3 regions of the Paraclostridium tenue genome follow, and region 1 is predicted to be linked to each of the others. Evidence: riboswitches for the same ligand, from Rfam matches in the RefSeq annotation. Region 1 holds a riboswitch; each other region holds the start of a gene.

Region 1 (2,283 bases):
TTTAATAACATACCTAAAGAGACTGCCATAGGATTATTTTCAGCAACTATAGATAAAGATATATCATATATATACAATAAATATATGATAAATCACAGTATGATAGAAATTGAAAATGATGAAGAACTAGATAAAAAACAAATAGAAGAAAAGCTAGTTTATTTAAAAGAAGAAGAAAAATATAATTCATTAAAAAATATAATATATTATCATAATCCCAAAACTACTATAGTATTTTTAAATACTAAAGATAGAGTAACTAAATTATACAACAAGATGAAAAAAGACAACTTTTTAGTTGAACAACTTCATGGAGATATGTCTCAAGAAAAGCGTATATTTGTAATCAAAGATTTTAAAGAAGGTAAGTATAATATTTTAGTTAGTACAGATGTAGCAAGTAGAGGAATACATATAGATGATGTATCTTTAGTTATAAATTACGATGTTCCTACAGATAAAGAAAATTATATACATAGAATAGGAAGAACAGGAAGAAAAGATAAGTATGGAAAAGCTATAACTATGGTTAATGAAAAAGATAAAAAATATATAGATGAGATAATAAAATATACTGGTCATGAAATAAACATTATTAATGAATTAAGTAGTGAAGATATAACAAAAGGAAAAGCTAAGTTTGAGAAAGCTTCAAGTATATTATTAAATAACAAGAAGGTAAAAAAGAAAGATAAAAAAGTTCATAGTGAAGTAACTAGAATATACTTAAATGCAGGTAAAAAGAAGAAAATAAGAGTTTTAGATATTGTTGGGACTTTTAGTAATATTGAAGGCATAAATAATGAAGATATAGGTGTTATAGAAGTTTGTGACTTATGCTCTTATGTTGACTTATTAAATCATAAAGGTGAAATGTTTTTAAAAAAATATAAAGAAATAAGTATAAAGAAAAAATTAGTTAAAGTAAGAAGAGATAATTCTAATTGTTAGATTTATAAGTAAATTAATAATAATATTGAAAATAGTGTCGAAATTTGATAAACTATTTTAGTAAAATTAAATAAATAAGAAATGAAGAAGTATATTCTGTATGTGGGCATCTGGAATATATGGAGTTAGTGATGCAACCGGCTATATTTACAAATTGTAGATATAGCTTTTTTTGTTCTAAAATTTAACAAATAAGAAACGAAGAAGTATATTCTGTATGTGGGCATCTGGAATATATGGAGTTAGTGATGCAACCGGCTATATTTACAAACTGTAGGTATAGCCTTTTTTGTTCTAAAATTTAATAAACAAGAAACGAAGAAGTATATTCTGTATGTGGGCATCTGGGATATATGGAGTTAGTGATGCAACCGGCTATATTTACAAACATGTAAGTATAGCTTTTTTTATTGAAAAAAAGAGGTGATCATTTGAGAAAAGGAAAAAATAAGGCAATATTAAGTTTAGTGTTTGTGTTTAGTATGATTTTAAATCTTATTTCACCAGGGATAATGGTATATGCTGAAGATGTATCTAATAGTCCTTCAGTTGAAATAACAAGTGCAACATTTGATGATTATACTGTAAGAGCAGGTATGATTAAAACTTTCAGAATTGATTATAAAATTAAAGATCCAAGCAAAATTACCCCAGGAGATAGTATTACTATAACACTGCCTAAGATCTTTAGAGATGTTAACCCAGTATGTTCAGATAAGCATTTTTCAGGGCAAGAATATAATCCTAATACTGGAGTATTAAAGTTAATATTTAATGATAATATAAAAAATGCATTAGAGGGATATTTAAGTGTAACAATGGTTGGTGATAAAAATATTAAAGATGGAGAATACCCTATTGTTATAAATACTAATGGAGATACAGAAACTGTTACATTAACAGGTGAAGGTAGAGAAGAATCAACAGGTGGAGGATCAAATCCACTTATGTACAAAGGTTCATATTTACCACGAGACTCTAAGGGAGAAGGGCTTATAACAGATATAAATAAACCAGTTAGATACTATGTAGAAATAAATAGAGATCAAAACGGACAAATGGGTGATGCTTACTTTGAGGACCAAATTCCAGAGGGAATGGTTTTAGATAAAAATAGTATAAGTATAATTCAACATGACTATGAAAGTGGAGTAGATAGAGATATAACTAATGATCTTTTAAAATTTGGAAAACTTATAGCTGAAAAAGATTCTCTAAAAATAGATCTTGGGGATATATATAATGATAGCTATTCTGTTAATTATAATACTTTGATATTACCAAATCCTCCAAAAGACATTAGATATGTAAATAAAGCAAAATTAACATATA
Region 2 (2,283 bases), on a different contig from region 1:
TTTAAGAATGATTTAAAAAGTTATACAATCATTTCCTAAATCTTAAGACTTGTTGTTTTAATATAAAAAACTGTACAAAAATGGTGTTTTTTATTTCTTGTACAGTTTAGATAGTAAATATATTATTTTAGAAAATTAACTAAAAAATCAGTTTTAATCCAATACAAAATTCCAGTGAAAATTAAATAAAACATACCTTCTATGGGAAAATATCTTAGTTTTATTTCTTTAATTCCAGATTTAATTTTCTTTACTAAATCATTGTAAAAATCAATATCCTTTATATCTTTAAAATCTAAACTTATACTCATTAAACTATCAATAAATATAGTTTTATAAAACTCTGGTAAATATATTTCATCTTCTCTTATTTCATATTTTATATTTTTTATCTTTAAATATTCCTCAATAATATTTATTACATCCGTTTTTTTAACATTATGTATTGAGTATATGTGTTTATTTTTTCTATATCCCCAAATAAATATTAATAAAAATACTATACTAAATATTATTATGCTACTAATACCTGTGTATCCTAGTTTATATCCTTCTATTAAATCTGAAAATGGACTATATGTTATAAATATAAACATTATTACTTGAGCATATCTAGGGTTAAACATTATTTTTACTCCACTTAATAAAATTACACTACATATAAGTAATGTTATTATCATTAAATTAAATTGTAACATTTTTTCCTCCTTTATAATATTCTGTCTTTTATATAACTAGTCCCTAAAGTAAAATTTAAAATGATATTGTTGTTTTTAGAATAACATAAAAATTCTGTAAATTAAAGGCTTTTTATGTAAATGTTTTCCTTATATAATTTAATTAACAATTTGAAAAATCCAAACTTTAAGAAATTAAAGGACAGAAAACTATAGGGGGTAAGTAGGAGACTATAATTACTAGTAAGTTACCAAAGGGGGACTATTTTATGGATTTAAAGAAAAAAGCAAGTAGAAGTATAGCTATAGCATTAGTTGGAGTATCTGTTATAACGCCTACTATAAATACAGTGAATACTGTGAATAATATGGAAATATTATAAGTAGGAAGTAGATGAGAATATGTTCACATATAAAACTTATGGAATATTTCTTATTACATTTGGTATTTTTCATATAATTAAATATTTATTATTAAACGATATGAAACCAAATTACATTTCTAGAATGTTTAATATAACTTCAATGGAAGACTATATAAAAACCCAAAACAACATAGTTTGTATGATTAGTATATTGTTAATATTTTCAGGAGTATTTTTTATTATAAAAGATAAGTTAACACCATTAGAAACTTTAATTCCATATATTGTTTTTATAATTCCATATATATACATATGGATAAAGAAGTACTATATAAAAATAAAAAATAAGGCTTAACTTAAGCCTTATTTTTTATTTTTGCCAAATTAATCATAGTATTTAACATTTTATATTTCACTCCAAAATAAACACATCTTAATCCATTTTTTACTTTTTTGTATTTAATTAACTGGTCTTAAAAATCATATGACAAGTGGTTAGATATGCAGATAAACATTATTACTTAACTAATTGTATTGCTAATAAAAATGTTTATATAGATTATAAACTAACTTAAATGGAGTGAATTTAGAATAGTATGTTATATGTTATTGCATATAGCTAGTAAAAATGACCTTAAAATTCATTTAGATAAATTTTAAGGTCATTAACTTTATTCTAAATATGTAAGTTTCTAAATTGAAATACTAAGACTAGTTATTTCAATTTGTAATTAAGATATTCATAAGCATCTTTTAACCATGGATGAATTACCTTAATTTCATTTTGTAATAAATAATCAATATAGTAAAGAGCTGAATGCTCTAAAGATTTATCCAAATTATATAATAACCCTTCTAAATAGGGTGGATTTCCACTTTGGTCCCATTTTACCTTATCTGAGACAAATAATAATAAATCTAGCTTAGAAGGCTCTTTTTTTAATGTAGTATGACATTCAATCGCTGATAAAATTGAAGTATCATTAATTTTAAAAATCTCTTGTGCAATTACTTTTGAGATTTTTTGATGTATGATTAAAGGTAGTTTTCTTTCCTCATCACAAATTTCAATTCCTAAAATATTTGCAACTTCTATTCTTTTATTATTTGGAATTACTGCACTTATATCATGGAGAAGCCCAGATATTTCTGCTAACTCTGGGTTAATAGAATATCTACATGAAATATCTTTTGCATAATTTGCAACTTCAATAGAATGAGATATAGTATCTAGGCAGTTA
Region 3 (2,283 bases), on a different contig from region 1:
ATCTTATGCAATAAGTATATTTGAACCAATTCAACAATTAGCTAAAAATATATCAGAATTTATAGCTACTCAAGCAAATATAGAAAGAGTTTTTGGATTATTAGAAAGAACTCCGGATATAGTTGATAGTGAAGAAGTAATTAAAAAGTATGGAGATTCATTTAATCCTAAAAAAGAAAATTGGGAAGAAATTAAAGGTGATATAGAATTTAAAGATGTATATTTTAAATACCCTGACGGAGATGAATATATCTATGAAAACTTTAATCTTAAAATACCAGCAGGAACTACAATAGCTTTAGTTGGTGAAACAGGTTCAGGTAAAAGTACTTTGGTAAACTTAGCTTGTAGATTCTTTGAACCTACTAAAGGAAAAGTATTAATAGATGGAAAAGATTATAGAGAAAGATCTCAGTTATGGTTACACAATAATATTGGTTATGTTCTTCAAAATCCACATTTATTTTCAGGAACTATAAAAGAAAATATACGTTATGGAAAGCTTGATGCAACTGATGAAGAAGTAGAAAATGCAGCTAAAATAGTATCAGCTCATAAGATAATTATGAATATGGAAAAAGGTTATGATTCTCAGGTAGGAGAAGGTGGTTCTAATTTATCAACAGGAGAAAAGCAACTTATATCTTTTGCTAGAGCAGTTCTTGCAAATCCTAGGATATTTGTACTTGATGAAGCTACTTCATCTATAGATACTGAAACAGAACAAATTATTCAAAATGCTATTTCTCACTTACTTAAAGATAGAACATCTTTCTTAGTTGCTCATAGATTATCTACGATAAGAAAAGCAGATATTATATTGGTTGTTAGAGATGGTAAGATAGTAGAAAAGGGAAGTCATAAAGAATTATTAAAACAAAAGAAATATTATCACTCATTGTATGTTAAACAGTTTGAAGCAGAAGTAGGAGAAAATATATTTGGGAAAAAGTAAATTTTAATGTGCTGTCTATTTCATAGTCAGCACATTTTTTGTTGAAAGATAAAAAATTGTTTAAATTTTTATAAAATTAAAATAAAAGTATTTACTAAATTGAGAAATATTGTATAATAATTGTAGAAAAATAATTCAATATGGCAAATCTAGGGAAATCTAGAGACGCAAAGCTAAAGGGGCTAAGGTAATTATAACTATGCCAGCCAGTTGCCAAAGAATAGTTATTCTTTGTTTTTACATGATAAATTTATGGTCGTATATTAGTTTGGTCATGAAACTTTTATGATGTTTAATTTTGCTGGCAACTACCCTTTAGAGGGTAGTTTTTTTATTATAAAAATCAGGGTTTATTTTATAATTACAAAATTTAAAAATTAGGGAGAGTATTATGAAGAAAAAAATATCATCTGTATTGGCAGTATCTTTAATAGCAACAAACATATCACCAGTAATAAATGTATTTGCTGATGAAGTTATAACAGATAAGGCCAAACTAATAAAAAAAAGTGTGGCAAATCAAGTTAAAATTTCACCTTTTAATCTAAATAATTATAGTGAGTTTGAAAATTATAATGAAAAATATAGAGTTTCTAAAGATAAGATTAAATCAATTTCAAATAATGGGGGACAGTACTCATCTAGTTCTATAGATAAAGCTATAGACAATAACATGTCAACTCACTGGGAAACTGGAAAACAAAACACTGAGTCTTTTAAAAATGAAGTAGTAGTAGAGTTTAAAGATATAGAATCTATTGATAGGATAGCCTATGCTACTAGACAAGATGGAGCTAGAGGCAAAGGATTTCCGACTAGGTTTGAGATTTATGCATCTATAAGTGGTGAAGATGAAGATTTCAAGCTTATGGCAACAGGAAGTCATTCTGTAACAGGAAATATGCTTCAATTTAAATTTGATACTATTACAGCTAAAAAATTTAAATTTGTATTTAAAGAAGCCAATCAAGGATGGGCAAGTGCATCAGAGTTTTGGTTTTATAGGGAAGACAATATAATTAATAAAATGGATAAGTTATTTACAAATGAATCAAAAAAACAAATAAGTCCTGATTTTAACACTATAGAAAAGTTAGATGCATTTGATAGAGAAGCAAGCACTCATCCACTATATAATAATATAAAAGAAGATATCGATAATGCTAGAATAATTTTAGAAAATAAAGCTTTAGAATTCACACAATCAAAGGTATCAAAATTTAAATCATTTAATGATGAAAGATTAGTTAAATATGATGAATTATTTAAAATACCTATGAATAAAGTAACAAGTATAACTACAAATGGGGGGAATTATGCTTCTAATG

The links. A riboswitch is a leader RNA that binds a small molecule or an ion and turns the genes downstream of it on or off. The one in region 1 is predicted to bind cyclic di-GMP.
Region 2: another riboswitch for cyclic di-GMP. It lies ahead of ABFX13_RS09700 (hypothetical protein); the one in region 1 lies ahead of ABFX13_RS11440 (MSCRAMM family protein).
Region 3: another riboswitch for cyclic di-GMP. It lies ahead of ABFX13_RS09645 (NPCBM/NEW2 domain-containing protein); the one in region 1 lies ahead of ABFX13_RS11440 (MSCRAMM family protein).

What each region holds. Positions count from the first base shown of each region.
Region 1 is NZ_BAAACP010000015.1:1,442-3,724, reverse strand. It holds gene ABFX13_RS11445 (DEAD/DEAH box helicase) at 1-951, shown strand, start outside; cyclic di-GMP riboswitch class II at 1,021-1,103, shown strand; cyclic di-GMP riboswitch class II at 1,137-1,220, shown strand; cyclic di-GMP riboswitch class II at 1,254-1,337, shown strand; partial or broken gene ABFX13_RS11440 (MSCRAMM family protein) at 1,383-2,283, shown strand, end outside.
Region 2 is NZ_BAAACP010000011.1:39,219-41,501, forward strand. It holds gene ABFX13_RS09695 (hypothetical protein) at 123-698, opposite strand; cyclic di-GMP riboswitch class I at 847-933, shown strand; gene ABFX13_RS09700 (hypothetical protein) at 1,161-1,397, shown strand; gene ABFX13_RS09705 (HD domain-containing protein) at 1,758-2,283, opposite strand, start outside.
Region 3 is NZ_BAAACP010000011.1:21,849-24,131, forward strand. It holds gene ABFX13_RS09640 (ABC transporter ATP-binding protein) at 1-955, shown strand, start outside; cyclic di-GMP riboswitch class I at 1,088-1,173, shown strand; gene ABFX13_RS09645 (NPCBM/NEW2 domain-containing protein) at 1,347-2,283, shown strand, end outside.